Linked DNA regions of Piscinibacter sp. HJYY11. The protein of the gene in region 2 interacts with the protein of the main gene of each other region in a pairwise test. Links are inferred from orthologs where the notes say so. Each region holds a gene or a part of one and is shown on either strand. Other genes may lie near its edges. The genes, in order: dnaQ, dnaE and JI745_RS03290.

Region 1 (4,445 bases), on a different replicon or contig from region 2:
CATGGGCCACGAAGATCGTGGCGCCACCTTCCTGGGCCACGCGCCACAGCGTGCGTGCGTCGCGCACCGGGCCGTCGTAGAGCACGATGCAGGCGCCGCTGGCCAGGCTCGACAGCTGCCACAGCCACAGGGGCGAGGCGACCGAGGCCGGGGCAAACACCCGGCTGTGGCCGTCCATCCCCAGGTGCAACCGGTGCTCCTTGACGTGCTCGAGCAACACCCCGCCCGCCCCGTGCACCAGCGATTCCAGCTGCCCGTCGGCCCCTGCCGTGCGGGTGATGTAGAGCGGCTGGTGAAACGGGAACCGCGGCCAGGCGTCGGGCTCGTGAATGTCGGGGACGCTGGCCAAGGCCGCGGAGAGGTCCATCACCGGCAGCCCGAGCGGCGGCAGCTGCGCGGACGCATCGTCCAGCACCATCACCGCCTCCAGCGATGGCAGCGCCTGCACGACTTGCGCCACGCGTTCCGCCAGCGGCAGGCCGGTGTCGTGCGTCATGGTCCCGGCATGGGCGAGCAGCAGCCGGGGGGCGAGTGACTTGAACCGGGCGCTCATCAGCGCAGGGCCCATTTCCGGTGAAGCGAGCGCGAGGCTCGCACCGACGGCAGCCACGGCCAGCACCGCGACCACGGCACGTGCATCGCTGCGGGGCACCAGCACCACACGATCGCCTTCGGCCACACCGCCCTGGCGCAGCGCCTCCGCGAGGCGGGCCACACGCCGGCGCAGCTCGGCACGGCTCGTGCGCTCGAGGCTGCCGTCGGCCAGGCAGGTGACGACCGCGATCGCGTCGTCGCGCTGGCCGTCACCGGCCAGCAGGTTTTCGGTGAAGTTGAGCTTCAGCCCCGGGAAGTAGTGGCCCTGGTCGTCGTGAAGGCGGCGTTCGTCTCCGCTTGCGATCAACCGGGCATTGCGCCAGCAGGCCTGCCAGAACGCATCGGCATGGGCGGCGGGCGCGGCCACGCCGCGCGACGCGGCCAACGCGCCCAGCCCCGACTCGCCTGCCATGCCTGCTCCTTGAAAATTGCACCGCGAGCATCGGACGCGGGCGCGCAGATTGCCAGCGGCGGGGTCGCCAATTTCTTGTAGGCAATGGCCTACAGACATGTCGCGGGACCGCCACGCACCGTGGCCACGGGCATGGTCAGTTCTTGCTATGCCACGACACGGTGACAGGCCTGCTCCCCTGGGAAACTGCGAACGAGATCCCGAGGCCGCCCTGGCGACCCCGTGCCTCGGGGGTGTTAGCCCTTTTCGGGCTCCCTCTACATTCCGCGCACCACAAGGAGGAAAACATGAAAAGAATCGCTGCCATCGCTTTCGCGCTGCTGGCCTGCACAGCACAGGCTCAAACGTTCCAGGCGCGCGACCTCACCGGTGACGGCGTCACCGACGCTTTCTACGACAGCGCCCACGACCTGACGTGGCTGGCCGATGCCAACCTCTACGCCACCTTGGGCGGCCCCGCCGATCGAGACCCGCGCAGCTTCATGGGCGGCGTCCTTGCCTCGGGGCAGCTCCGCCTGAGCACGGCCATCAGCTGGGTCGACTCGCTGGTGGTGGGATCGGTGAGCGACTGGCGCCTGCCGGAGCGCGTCATACCCGAGGGCTATGTGCCGAGCGCCTCGTGTCCCCTGGCCTGCATCCAGTCCGCGCCGCTGTACGGGCAGTTCCCGAGCGAGCTGTCGTTCCTGGCCGGCGTGACCGGCCTGTTCTCGAACGTGATGAACGGGAACTACCTCAGCTGGACCTCGGACATGGCGTGGCAGGAGCTGCGGAACATCACCACCGGCAGAAGCGTCCTGTCCAACGAAACCAGCCTCATCACCGGCTATGTGCTTGCCGTGCGCAACGGCGACGTGGGCACGGCCGTCACGGCAATCGCCGCCCCGGTGCCTGAACCACAGACCTATGCGCTGATGCTCCTCGGGCTTGGCGCGGTCGGCGCGGCGTCACGCCGCCAACGCTCCCGCACGCCCAGACCCGCATGACCAAAAGCAAAACGGCACCCGCGGGTGCCGTTTTTTTGCGTTCATCCGGTGGACTGGTGGGCGGTGCAGGGTTCGAACCTGCGACCCCTGCCGTGTGAAGGCAGTGCTCTACCGCTGAGCTAACCGCCCAATCCGACGGGAAGCCGCAGATTATGCCACAAGCGCACGCCACGCCGTCTTGCCGCCGGAAGACTTGTCGAGCTCGGCGAGGATGCCCTCGTGCGCCGCGATTTCTTCATCGTTGGCCACGAGCACGGGCAGCTCGAACTGGCTGAAGTCGATGGCCGCCAGCACCAGGTCGGCTTGGGCCGCCTCGGTGGCGTCGATGACCAGCGAGTCCTGGCCGCGGGTCATGTTGATGTAGACCTCGGCAAGCAGGCCTGCGTCGAGCAGCGCGCCGTGCAGCGTGCGGTTAGAGTTGTCGACCTCCAGGCGCTTGCACAGGGCGTCGAGCGAGTTCGACTTGCCAGGGAACATCTCGCGCGCCATCACCAGCGTGTCGGTGACGCTGCCGACGTGCTCGGTGAACTTGCCGCGACCCAGGCGCTTCAGCTCCTCGTTGAAGAAGCCCACGTCGAAGCTTGCGTTGTGGGCGATGACCTCGGCACCGGCCAGGTACTCCAGCAACTCGTCGGCGATGGACGCGAAGAGCGGCTTGTCGGCCAGGAATTCATCGGTCAGCCCGTGGATCTTGACCGCGTCTTCGTGGTTGGGCCGCTCGGGGTTGAGATAGAAGTGCTTGTTGTTGCCGGTCAGCCGCCGGTTGACCATCTCCACGCAGCCGATCTCGATGATGCGGTCGCCCGACTCGGGGCTGAGGCCGGTGGTTTCGGTGTCGAAGAAGATCTGTCTCATGCCTTGGCTTTCTGCTCGCGCTGACCCGCCCACCACCACCAGAGCGCGCCGCCGAGCAACATCGGCACGCACAGCCACTGGCCCATGCTCAAGCCCAGCGGGAGGTTCTCGAGGCCCTTGTCAGGCTGGCGGAAATATTCGGCGATGAAGCGGCATACGCCATAGCCGACCACGAAGGCCGCCGCCACCTGCCCAGGGGCCCTCTGCTTGCGGCCGTAAAACCAGAGGAAGACAAAAAGCAGGACGCCTTCGAGCGCGAACTGGTACAGCTGCGACGGGTGGCGCGGCTGCTCGGTGCCCGATTGCGGAAACACCATCGCCCAGGGCAGGCTCGGGTCGGCGAAGCGGCCCCACAGCTCGCCGTTGATGAAGTTGCCGATGCGTCCCGACGCCAAGCCCGTGGGCACGCACGGGGCGATCACGTCGAAGGTCTGCAGCACCGGCCGCTTGTGCGTCCACGAGTAGATGGCCAGTGCTGCCCCCACGCCCAGCATGCCGCCGTGGAACGACATGCCGCCCTTCCACACCGCGAAGATCTCGAGCGGGTTCTGCAGGTAGTGGCCGAGGTTGTAGAACAGCACGAAGCCCAGCCGCCCGCCGATCACCACACCGAGCACGCCGTAGAACAGGAGGTCTTCGACATCGCGGCGCGACCAGCCGGCATTGGCGAACCAGGGCTTTTTCACCCGGACCGACGCCAGCCAGAGAAAGAGCCCGAAGGCGACCAGGTAGGTCAACCCGTACCAGTGGATGGCGACGGGGCCGATCTGGAGGGCGACAGGGTCGAACTGCGGATGGGTGAGCATGGACCGGCGAGTCGGAAGCGGAAAGCAGCGAACGATACCGCAGGCGCCGCAGCGACCTGCGACGCAGCGCGCGGATCAGGCCGGCTCGGCCTCGTGCAAGGTGCGCTGCACGTAGTCGACGAAGCGCGTGACCACCGGGCCGGCGTCCGAGGGCCACACGAGGCTCGTCTCCGCGCGGGGCGCCATCGCCCCGAGCGCCACCGGCAGGCGACGGTAGACCACGCCCGGCCGCTGCAAGGTCGTCACCGACTGCGGCACCCACGCCAGGCCCAGACCCGCAGACACCAGGTTGACGATCGTCTGCATCTGGATCGCTTCCTGGGCGATCACGAGCGACGCGCTGTGGCGGTGGTAGAACGCGAGCACCGCGTCGTACAAGGAAGGTGCAATCTCCCGCGGGAAGATGATCAGCGGCTGCGCGAGGATCTGCGACAGGGTGAGCCGCCGCGCCGTGGTGAGCGGCGAGGCCTCCGGCACCGCGAGCACCATCGGCTCGACGCTCACCGACAGCCGCGACAGGCCCTGCCCGCTGCCTTCCGGCACGATGCCGGGTGCATGCAGCACGAAGCCGGCATCGGCTTCGCCCAGCTCGAACGCACGCAGTTGAACGTCGGTCGTCGCTTCGCGCAGCACCACTTCGATGCCGGGCTCGATGTCGCGAAAGCCGCGCAGCCAGCCCGGCAAGGGCCCGAAGCCCACGGTCGACACGAAACCCAATCGCAGGCGCCCGATCGCGCCCTGCCCCACCGTTCGCGCGATCGACGACAGCGCCGAGGCCTGCTGCAGCAACTGCCG
Region 2 (5,488 bases):
ATGCGCTGCAGGCGCTCCACGTCGACGGCCAGCGCATCGAGGAAGATGTTGGACAGGGCATGACCGGCGATCTGCGCGAAGTTCGGATACGCGCCGCTGACCTTGCGCCGGCCCGGCGGCTCGTGCATGCGGCCGGCACCGATCACGAGGATGCGGCGGGCGCCCAGGTGCACCGCCGGCGAGATCGGCGCCGACTGGCGCATCGAGCCGTCGCCGAAGTATTCGGTGACGCCATCGAAGTCGAGCGGCACGGCCGGGAACACGAAGGGGATGGCCGCCGACGCCAGCAGGTGCTGCACGGTGATCGGCGAATGCACCGCCACCCGCTGCGAGCGGTTCCATGGCGCGAACTCCTGCAGCGAGTCGTAGAAGGTCACGTGCGTGCCCGAGCTGTAGCTCGACGCGGTGACCGCCAGTGCCTGCAGATGGCCTGACTTCATGACGTCAGGCAGGCGATCCACCGCGACGATCTCGCCCAGCAGCGTCTCGAGCGGGCTGTTGTCGAGCAGCGAACGCAGCCGTGCGCGGCGCCAGCGGGCGATGACCCAGCCGAGCGACATCATCGTCAGCCAGCGTGCGCCGGTGCGGATCACGCCCAGCGCGTCGCTCCGGTAGACCTGCTCGGCGCGGAAGTTCTCCCAGACGTCGGCCATGGCCTTCACCGCGCCATCGAAATCGTCGCAGTGGGTGGCCAGCGCGGCCGCGTTGATGGCACCGGCCGACGTGCCGGTGATGACCGGGAAGGGGTTGCCGTACTGCCAGGGAGCGGCGTCCCGGCGAATCCTCGCCACTGCCTTCAGCACCCCCACCTGGTAGGCCGCGCGGGCGCCGCCGCCGGTGAGGATCAAACCTGTCGTGGGGTTGTTTTCGGGCATGCGCCGCAGTTTAGGCACGCCTCGGCGAGCACAAGATCAGGGCCAGCCCTTGACCGTGGTGGGAGCACCACCACACTTGCACTCGCTCAGTCGTAGACCACCTGCGCCTTGCCGTGGGTGCCGGCCAGCCAACGGGCCAGCGCTTCATCGGTGGGGAAGAAACGGCCCTCTTCCCCCAGGTCCAGCTCACCGCTGGCGGCCTGTCGCTGCAGCACCAGCCGCACGCCGAGGCCATTGGTGACCGTGCCCTGCTCGGTGTTGATGCGCCGGCTCGGGAAGTCGCGCAGCACCTCGGCCACCGGCGGCACGCTGCCGTTGACCTCCACTCGCAGGTACTTGCCGAATTTGCAGCGCGCGGTGGCGAGGTCCCACACCTGCTGGATGTTGAAGCGCATGCCGCCCGAGAAACGATCGGGCTGCACCTTGCCCAGCGCGATGACGAGCTCATCGTCCTTCAGCAGGTCCTTGTTGGCGTTGAGCACGTCTTCGTTGACCACCGACTCGATGGCCTCGCTCTTGTCGTCGAGCTTGAAGATGGCCACGCGCCCGCGCTGGCCGTTGATGACGCGCAGGTCGCCGATGATGCCGGCCAGCAGCTGCGGCTCTCGCGAATCGATGATGTCGGCGATCTTGCGCTTGGCAAATCGACGCACCTCGTCTTCGCTCTGGTCGAAGAGGTGGCCCGAGAGGTAGAAGCCGAGCGCGACCTTCTCCAGGCTCAGGCGCTCCTTGATGCTCCACGGGGCCGCTTGCACCAGCTCGGGCTCCTGGGTGGACGCCGCATGCGAGTCGCCGAAGTCGAAGAGCCCGCCCTGGTCGGCATGCGCGGCTTGGGTGTCGGCATAGTCGAAGGCAAGGCCGATGCTGGCCACGGCCTGCGAGCGCTCCGGGTGCAGCAGGTCGAAGGCGCCAGCCTTGATGAGCGCTTCGACCGTGCGCTTGTTGATGCGGCTGCGGTCGACCCGTGCGCAGAAGTCGAACAGGCTCTTGAACGGGCCGCCTTCCTTGCGTGCCTGGATGATGGCTTCGATGGCGCTCTGCCCCGTGCCCTTGATGGCGCCCAGCCCGTAGCGCACGATCTTGTCGGCCACCGGCTCGAAGCGGTAGTTGCCGGTGTTGATGTTCGGCGGCTCAAAGGTGAGGCCGAGGTTCTGCACCGCGTCGTCGTGGAAGATCTTGAGCTTGTCGGTGTCGTCGAGTGCGACGCTCATGTTGGCCGCGGTGAATTCGGCCGGGTAGTGCGCCTTGAGGTAGGCCGTGTGGTACGCGAGCAGCGCATACGCCGCGGCGTGCGACTTGTTGAAGCCGTAGCCCGCGAACTTCTCCATCAGGTCGAAGATCTCGTTGGCGAGCGGCTCCTCGATGCCGTTCTTCGCCGCCCCCTGGGCGAAGGTGGCACGGTGGGCCACCATCTCCTCGAGCTTCTTCTTGCCCATCGCGCGGCGCAGCAGGTCGGCGCCGCCGAGCGAGTAGCCGCCCAGGCGTTGCGCCACCTGCATCACCTGCTCCTGGTAGACCATGATCCCGTAGGTCTCCTTGAGCACCTCTTCCATCATCGGATGCGGGTACTCGACCTCTTCGCGGCCGTGCTTGCGCGCGCAGAAGCTCGGGATCAGGTCCATCGGGCCCGGCCGGTACAGCGCCACGAGCGCGATGATGTCTTCGAAGACGCTGGGCTTGGCGTCCTTCAGCATGCGCTGCATGCCGGAGGATTCCAGCTGGAACACTGCCACCGTCTTGCCTTCGCTCATCAGCCGGTAGGCGGCGCGGTCATCGAGCGGGATGTTCTCGAGCGCGAAGTTCTCCTGGCCGGGGCGGCGGGCGCGGATGTAGTCCTTCGCCAGCTCGAGGATCGTGAGCGTGGCCAGGCCCAGGAAGTCGAACTTCACGAGGCCGATGGCTTCGACGTCGTCCTTGTCGTACTGGCTCACCGCCGAGTCGCTGCCCGGCTGCATGTAGAGCGGGCAGAAGTCGGTGATCTTGCCGGGCGCGATCAGCACGCCACCGGCATGCATGCCGATGTTGCGCACCATGCCTTCCACACGCTCCGCGAGCGCGAGCAGCTCGGCGACTTCTTCTTCGTTCTTCTCGCGCTGCTCGATCTCGGGCGCTTCGACACGGGCGTAGATGAGGCCGGGGTCGGGCTTGTCGCCGGGGCGCGCGAGCGTCACCGTCTTGCCGGGCGGCGCCGGCACGAGCTTGGCGATGCCGTCGACGTGGCCGTAGCCCATGCCAAGCACGCGGCCCACGTCGCGCAGCGCGGCCTTGGCGGCCATGGTGCCGAAGGTCGCGATCTGGCTCACGGCATCGCGGCCGTACTTGTCCTTCACGTAGTCGATCACGCGGTCGCGGTTGCCCTGGCAGAAGTCGATGTCGAAGTCGGGCATCGACACACGTTCCGGGTTCAGGAAGCGCTCGAACAGCAGGTTGTAGCGCAGCGGGTCGAGGTCGGTGATCTTGAGCGCGTAGGCAACCAGCGAGCCGGCCCCCGAGCCGCGGCCCGGCCCGACCGGGCAGCCGTTGTTCTTGGCCCAGTTGATGAAGTCGGCCACGATCAGGAAGTAGCCGGGGAAGCCCATCTTCAGGATGGTGTTGAGCTCGAACTCCAGCCGCTCCACGTAGCGCGGCAGCTGCTGTTCGCGCTCGGCCGCATCGGGGTAGAGATGGAGCATGCGCTCCTTCAGGCCCTCGTGCGAGGCATAACGGAAGTAGGCCTCGGGCTCCATCTTCTCGCCGTTGACCTCGGGCACCGGGAAGTCGGGCAGGCGTGGCTTGCCGAGCACGAGCGAGAGGCTGCAGCGCCTGGCGATCTCGACGGTGTTGTGGATGGCGCTCGGGATGTCGGCGAAGAGCGCCTCCATCTGCGCCTGCGACTTGAAGTACTGCTCGCGGGTGAAGCGCTTGATGCGGCGCGGGTTGGTGAGCGTCTCGCCTTCGGCGATGCAGGTGCGGGCTTCGTGGGCTTCGAAGTCTTCCGGCGTCTGGAACTGCACCGGGTGCGTGGCGACGACCGGCAGCTTGAGGTGCGCGGCCAGCGGCACGGCGGCGCGCACGTGCGCTTCGTTGGTCGGCTGGCCGGCGCGCTGCAGCTCGATGTAGAAGCGCTGCGGAAAGATCGCGGCGAGTCGTTGCGCCACCGCCGATGCACGCGCGTTGTCTTGCGCCATCAGCGCCTGGCCGACCGGGCCGAGCTCGGCTCCCGAGAGCGCGATGAGGCCGCCGTTCAAAGCGCTGAGCCATTCCCACTTCAGCAGCGCCTGCCCTCGCGCCGAGGGGTCGAGCCAGCCGCGCGACAGCAGCTCGCACAGGTTCAGGTAGCCCGTCTTGCTCTGCACCAGCAGCACGATGCGGCTCGGCTGCTTCTCGCCGTCGGTCGGCTCCAGCCACACGTCGGCGCCGAGGATGGGCTTCACGCCCTTCTTGCGCGCGGTGTTGTAGAACTTGATGCCACCGAAGATGTTCGAGAGGTCGGTGATGGCGAGGGCCACCTGCCCATCCTTCGCTGCGGCGCCCACGACTTCGTCGATGCGCAGGGTGCCGTCGACGACTGAAAACTCGGTGTGGGTGCGCAGGTGTACGAAGGCCATCGGGGCATTTTAGGGAGCGCAGGGCTCCTTAAAATCCCCGGTGTGTCAGCAGTTTTGAACATCTCCTCCTACCTTTTCGTGCCCTTGACGGACACGCTCGCGCTGCGCGAGAGCATCCGCTCACAAGCCGCGGAACGGCAGCTGAAAGGCACCGTCTTGCTGGCGGAAGAAGGCATCAACCTCTTCCTCGCGGGTTCGGCCGAGGCGGTGCGCGGCTTTGTCGCCTGGCTGAAGCAGGACGCCCGCTTTTCGCCGCTGGCACCCAAGGAAAGCTGGTCCGACCATGTGCCCTTCGGCAAGCTCCTGGTGAAGGTCAAGCGCGAGATCATCCGCATGAACCACCCGACCATCCGCCCGCAGGTGGGCCGTGCCCCGGCGGTGGATGCGAAGACGCTGGCCCGCTGGCTCGACGCTGGCGTCGACGACGACGGCCGCCCGGTCGTCACGCTCGACACGCGCAATGCCTTCGAGGTCGGCTACGGCAAGTTCCGCAACGCCATCGACTGGAACATCGCCAAGTTCACCGAGTTCCCGGCGCAGGTGCAGGCGCATCGCGACGAGCTGCGCGGCAAGCGCGTGGTGAGCTACTGCACCGGTGGCATCCGCTGCGAGAAAGCGGCGATCTACATGGCCGAGGCCGGCATCGAGAACGTGGTGCAGCTGGAAGGCGGCATCCTCAAGTACTTCGAGGAAGTGGGCGGCCAGCACTACGAGGGTGGCTGCTTCGTGTTCGACGAGCGGGAGTCGCTCGCTCCGTCGCTTGCGCCTCAGCTGTTGAGCGCCCCCAGCACCTCGGAGTGAAATTCGCGCTGGTACAGGATCCAGATCACGCCCGCCGTGGCCAGCATGAAGATCAGCGGTGAGAAGAACCAACCCACCGCGGCGAATGCCAGGTAATACGCCCGCAGTCCGTCGTTGAAGGTCTCGGCCGCCAGGCCGACCACCCGACCCGCCTTGTCGGCGAAGGCCTTGCGCTTTTCTTCGCCTTCGTCACCCAGCGCGTCGAACTGCTTGGCCTCGGGCGCG
Region 3 (4,251 bases), on a different replicon or contig from region 2:
CACCTCGTGAAGCGGGGCCTTCATGCTAGAGTGACTCGCTACCCCGCTGCCCCAAGAATGCAGAGATTTTTGCCCTCGCTCGCACTGTTCCTGGCCCTTGCGTTGGGCATGGATGCGGCGACGGCGCTGGGCCTTGGCAGGGTCGGTTCGGCAGCCGTGTTGGGCCAGCCTCTCAACTTCACCATCGCCGTGCGACTCGACGCTGGCGAATCCATCGAGACCCGTTGTGTCAAGGCCGAGGTGAGCTTCGGTGACCGTGTGCTGCCCGAGAGCGTGGTGCGCACGCGCCTGGAGACGGCCACGACGGGAGAGCGACGCATCCGCGTGACGACCACTCAGGCGGTCGACGAGCCCGTGGTCGCCGTGCATCTGCAACTGGGCTGCCCTTCGAGCCTTTCACGCAACTTCACGTTGCTCGCCGATCCACCGGGCGCGACCACCACCGCCTCGGGCCAGGACGGCTGGGCACCCGATCGAGCCGAGACCGCGGTGTCCCCGGTGCTCGCGGCCGTGCCGCCGGCCGCAGAGGCCTCCGCCCCGGCCGCCTCACCCGCCGCGCCGCCACGTGCGCGCAAGCGGCGCGGCGACGCGGCCGGCTCGTCGTCGACCGGCCCTGCTGTGGCGCCCACCGTGGCACCACCGGCACGTACTGCTCGCGAGACACGTGCTGCGCCGGCTGCTCCCGCCAAGCCGCGCGGCCCGATGCTTCGACTGGACCCCGTCGAAACCGATGCGCTCGTCGTTCCGCAGCTGCAGATGGAGACGCGGCTCGGCACTGCACCGCAGGAGCCGGCCTCTGGCGCGGCGCGGCGCCATGTCGACCCCGAGGTCGCGCAACGGCAAGAGGAACTGGAGCGCCTGAAGGCGATGGAAGCGTCGCTGCTGAAGCTGCGAGCCGACAGTCAGGTCACCCAGAAGGCGCTGGACGACATGCAGGCGCGCGTGCGAGCCGCCGAAGCCAGCCGCTATGCAAACCCGCTCGTCTATCTGCTGGTCGTGGTGTGCGTGCTGCTGACCAGCGCGCTCGTCGCCATGTGGTGGCTGCGGCGCCGCGATCGAGCGGCTGCGGCATGGTGGGGTGACCAGCACGCGGCAGGGGCTGGCGTGGCGCCCGAGCCGCTGGGTGAGATGACGGAGGAGGCCAAGGCGCTCAGCATCCCCGGTGTGATCTCCGCACCGTCTCCGCTGCCGACCCTCACACCGCCATCGGAGCCTCTGCCGCCGCCTGCTGCACCGGTGCCCACGCTGCGCGCTGCCGAGCCCGATGCGGTGGTCGAGCCACGCCGTCCCATGTCGGCCGAAGAGCTGATCGATCTCGAGCAGCAGGCCGAGTTTTTCGTGGTGCTCGGCCAGGATGAAGCCGCCATCGACCTGTTGATGGGCCATGTGCGCAGCACCGGCGGGGTGAGCCCCTTGCCCTATCTGAAGCTGCTCGAGATCTACCGCCGCCGTGGCGAGCGCGAGCCGTACGACCGCATCCGCGAGCGCTTCAACCGCCGCTTCAATGCCTACGCGCCCGAGTGGGACGTGGACCCGGAAGACGGCCTCAACCTCGAGGGCTACCCCGAGGTGATGCAGCGCCTGCAGGACGTGTGGAACCGGCCTTCGCAGGCGATGGAGCTGCTCGACACGGCACTCTTCCGCCGTGATGCCGGGCCGACCTTCGACGTGCCTGCCTATCGCGAGCTGCTTTTCCTCTACAGCACTGCGCGTGACCTGGCCGAGCGTGCCGTCGACGTGGAGGGAGTCGACCTCCTGCTGCCCCTCGGTGGCGAGCCGGCGCCGACGGTGACCAGCGTGCCGGCGTCGGCGGAGAAGGCCGAGCCACTCGCAAGCTTCTCGCTCGACCTCGACGTCTCCACCGAACAGCCGTCGCTGACGCTGGAAGAGTTCGAGTTCAAGAAAAGCAAGCGTTGAGACGCTCGAGCGCGAGCTTCAGCGTCTCGTCTTTCTTGGCGAAGCAGAATCGGGCCAGCTTCTGCTCGAAGCCGCCGGGGTAGAACGCCGACAGCGGGATCGCCGCCACGCCGACTTCGCTCGTGAGCCAGCGGCAAAACGCTTCTTCGTTCAGGTCGCTCACTTCCGAATAGTCGACGCTCTGGAAATAGCTGCCGGTGGTGGGCAGCAGCTTGAGCCGGGTCGAGGCGAGGCCGCTGCGGAAGAGGTCGCGCTTGCGCTGGTAGAAGCCCGCCAGTTGCTCGTAGGGTGCCGGGTCCGCCATGTAGTCGGCCAGGCCGTGCTGCACCGGCGTGTTGACGGTGAACACGTTGAACTGGTGGACCTTGCGGAATTCCGCCATCAGCGTTGCCGGGGCGGCCACATAACCGACCTTCCAGCCCGTCACGTGGTAGGTCTTGCCGAAGCTCGACACGACAAAGCTGCGCGCCGCCAGTTCGGGGCTGCGCGACACGCTCTCGTGCTGCGCGCCATCGAACACCATGTGCTCGTAGACCTCGTCGGCGATCACGAGGACGTCGGTCGGGCGCAGCAGCTCGGCCAGGCGCCGCATGTCGTCAGCCGACCAGACAGTGGCGCTCGGGTTGTGCGGCGTGTTGATGAGGATGGCACGGGTGCGCGGGCTGATGGCTGCGGAGATGCGGTCGAAGTCGGGGCGGAAGGTGCGCGGCGTGAGCGGCACATGCACGGCGCGGCCACCGGCCAGTTCGATGTTGGGCTCGTAGCTGTCGTAGCTCGGGTCGAGCACGATGACTTCGTCGCCTGGGTGCACGATGGCAAGGATGGCGGTCAGGATGGCCTGCGTGGCGCCCGCGGTGATGGTGATCTCGTGGACCGGGTCGTAGCCGTGGCCGTAGATCCGCGCGATCTTCTGGGCGATGGCTTCACGCAGCGGCAGCACGCCCGCCATCGGCGGGTACTGGTTGAGGCCGCGGCGCATGGCGGCGTTCACGGCGTCGAGCAGGCGGGGGTCGCAGTCGAAATCCGGGAAGCCCTGGCCGAGGTTGACGGCGTTGTGCTGCTGCGCCAGCGCAGACATCACGGTGAAGATGGTGGTGCCGACCTGCGGCAGGCGGCTGGTGATCCGGGGCGTGGCGAAGGTCGTGCTCATGGTCGCGTGTTCAGAGCTGGTAGTCGGTGGTGTCCTGGGGGCCGCCGTGGGCGTCACGGGAGCTCATCGCCTTGGTGATGAGCGCGCGGTTGAGCCGCTCCGACAGCATCTCGGCGAAGGCGAAGACGAAGTTGCGCAGGTAGGCGCCGCGCTTGAAGGCCACGCGCGTGATGCTGCGGCCGAAGAGATGCCCGACCGGCCGGGAGATCAGGTCGCCACCGGGCGGGTCGTCGCGCACCGCGATCTCGGAAACGATGCCGATGCCCAGCCCGAGGCGCACGTAGGTCTTGATGACGTCGGCGTCGATGGCCTCCAGCACGATGTTGGGCTTCAGGTGACGGGCGGTGAACGCCTGGTCGACGCGGGTGCGGCCGCTGAACGACGGGTGGTAGGTCACGATGGGCTCGCGCGCCAGGTCTTCCAGGCTCAGGCGCTCGGCCTGCGCCAGCGGGTGGCTGGGGGGCATCACCACGGCGTGCTGCCATTCGTAGCAGGGCAGGGCGACCAACTCGTCCACGTCGCCGATGGCTTCGGTGGCGATGCCGATGTCGGCCACCTCCTCGTGCAGCATCTGCGCCACCTGCGCGGGCGAACCCTGGTGCAAGCTGATGTTGACCTTGGGGAAGCGCTTGCGCAGCTGGGCCAGCGGCTCGGGCAGGAAGTAACGGGCCTGGCTGTGGGTGGTGGCGATCGAGAGCGTGCCGCTGTCCTGCTTGGAGAACTCTTCGCCGATGCGCTTCAGGTTGTTGACCTCGCGCATGATGATCTCGATGCTCGCCAGCACGTGCTGGCCGGGCTCGGTGACCCGGCGCAGGCGCTTGCCGTGCCGGGCGAAGATGTCGACCCCGAGCTCGCCTTCGAGCTCAAGGATGGCCTTGGAAATGCCGGGCTGCGAGGTGAAGAGCGCCTTGGCGGTCTCGGTCAGGTTGAGGTCGCGCCGGACCGCCTCTTGGACAAACCGGAACTGGTGAAGGTTCATATATCCAGAGCAGTATGTGAGCTGTCTGGATTATTCCACTGAGAGTATTAGGAGGCGAGCTTGAGCGCCGCTTCGGCCATGGCCCGGACCACGCTGTCGACCTCGCCGATGGCCGGCTGCAAGGACCAGGTGACCTGCGGGTAGACCGCGGCCAGTTCGGCGAGCAAGGCCGGCAGGTCCTTGCGCACATGGCCGCCCGCCCCAA

Evidence for each region.
Region 1: the proteins of dnaE (region 2) and dnaQ interact in binary tests that used the Escherichia coli proteins (3 or more experiments, as listed by UniProt). The link is inferred for Piscinibacter sp. HJYY11 from one-to-one orthologs.
Region 3: the proteins of dnaE (region 2) and JI745_RS03290 interact in binary tests that used the Escherichia coli proteins (3 or more experiments, as listed by UniProt). The link is inferred for Piscinibacter sp. HJYY11 from one-to-one orthologs.

What each region holds. Positions count from the first base shown.
Region 1 is NZ_JAERQZ010000001.1:1,125,845-1,130,289, forward strand. Bases 993-3,980 are described here. They hold dnaQ (DNA polymerase III subunit epsilon), read right to left. Parts: upstream 2,845-3,980; coding sequence 2,140-2,844; downstream 993-2,139. Other genes in these bases: JI745_RS05110 (thioesterase domain-containing protein), read right to left, coding at 993-1,006; JI745_RS05115 (PEP-CTERM sorting domain-containing protein), read left to right, coding at 1,294-1,989; lgt (prolipoprotein diacylglyceryl transferase), read right to left, coding at 2,841-3,650; JI745_RS05135 (LysR family transcriptional regulator), read right to left, coding at 3,726-3,980. Also shown: more of JI745_RS05110, read right to left, coding at 1-992; more of JI745_RS05135, read right to left, coding at 3,981-4,445. UniProt on the Escherichia coli protein: DNA polymerase III is a complex, multichain enzyme responsible for most of the replicative synthesis in bacteria. The epsilon subunit contain the editing function and is a proofreading 3'-5' exonuclease.
Region 2 is NZ_JAERQZ010000002.1:99,389-104,876, reverse strand. What follows is about bases 762-4,792. They hold dnaE (DNA polymerase III subunit alpha), read right to left. Parts: upstream 4,463-4,792; coding sequence 962-4,462; downstream 762-961. Other genes in these bases: JI745_RS24235 (sulfurtransferase), read left to right, coding at 4,505-4,792; JI745_RS24245 (patatin-like phospholipase family protein), read right to left, coding at 762-875. Also shown: more of JI745_RS24245, read right to left, coding at 1-761; more of JI745_RS24235, read left to right, coding at 4,793-5,263; JI745_RS24230 (DUF599 domain-containing protein), read right to left, coding at 5,230-5,488. UniProt on the Escherichia coli protein: DNA polymerase III is a complex, multichain enzyme responsible for most of the replicative synthesis in bacteria. This DNA polymerase also exhibits 3' to 5' exonuclease activity. The alpha chain is the DNA polymerase catalytic subunit.
Region 3 is NZ_JAERQZ010000001.1:725,421-729,671, reverse strand. What follows is about bases 983-3,776. They hold JI745_RS03290 (pyridoxal phosphate-dependent aminotransferase), read right to left. Parts: upstream 3,068-3,776; coding sequence 1,898-3,067; downstream 983-1,897. Other genes in these bases: JI745_RS03285 (CysB family HTH-type transcriptional regulator), read right to left, coding at 3,078-3,776; JI745_RS03295 (FimV family protein), read left to right, coding at 983-1,917. Also shown: more of JI745_RS03295, read left to right, coding at 70-982; more of JI745_RS03285, read right to left, coding at 3,777-4,046; JI745_RS03280 (sirohydrochlorin chelatase), read right to left, coding at 4,094-4,251. UniProt on the Escherichia coli protein: Shows aminotransferase activity with methionine and histidine as substrates, and to a lesser extent also with phenylalanine.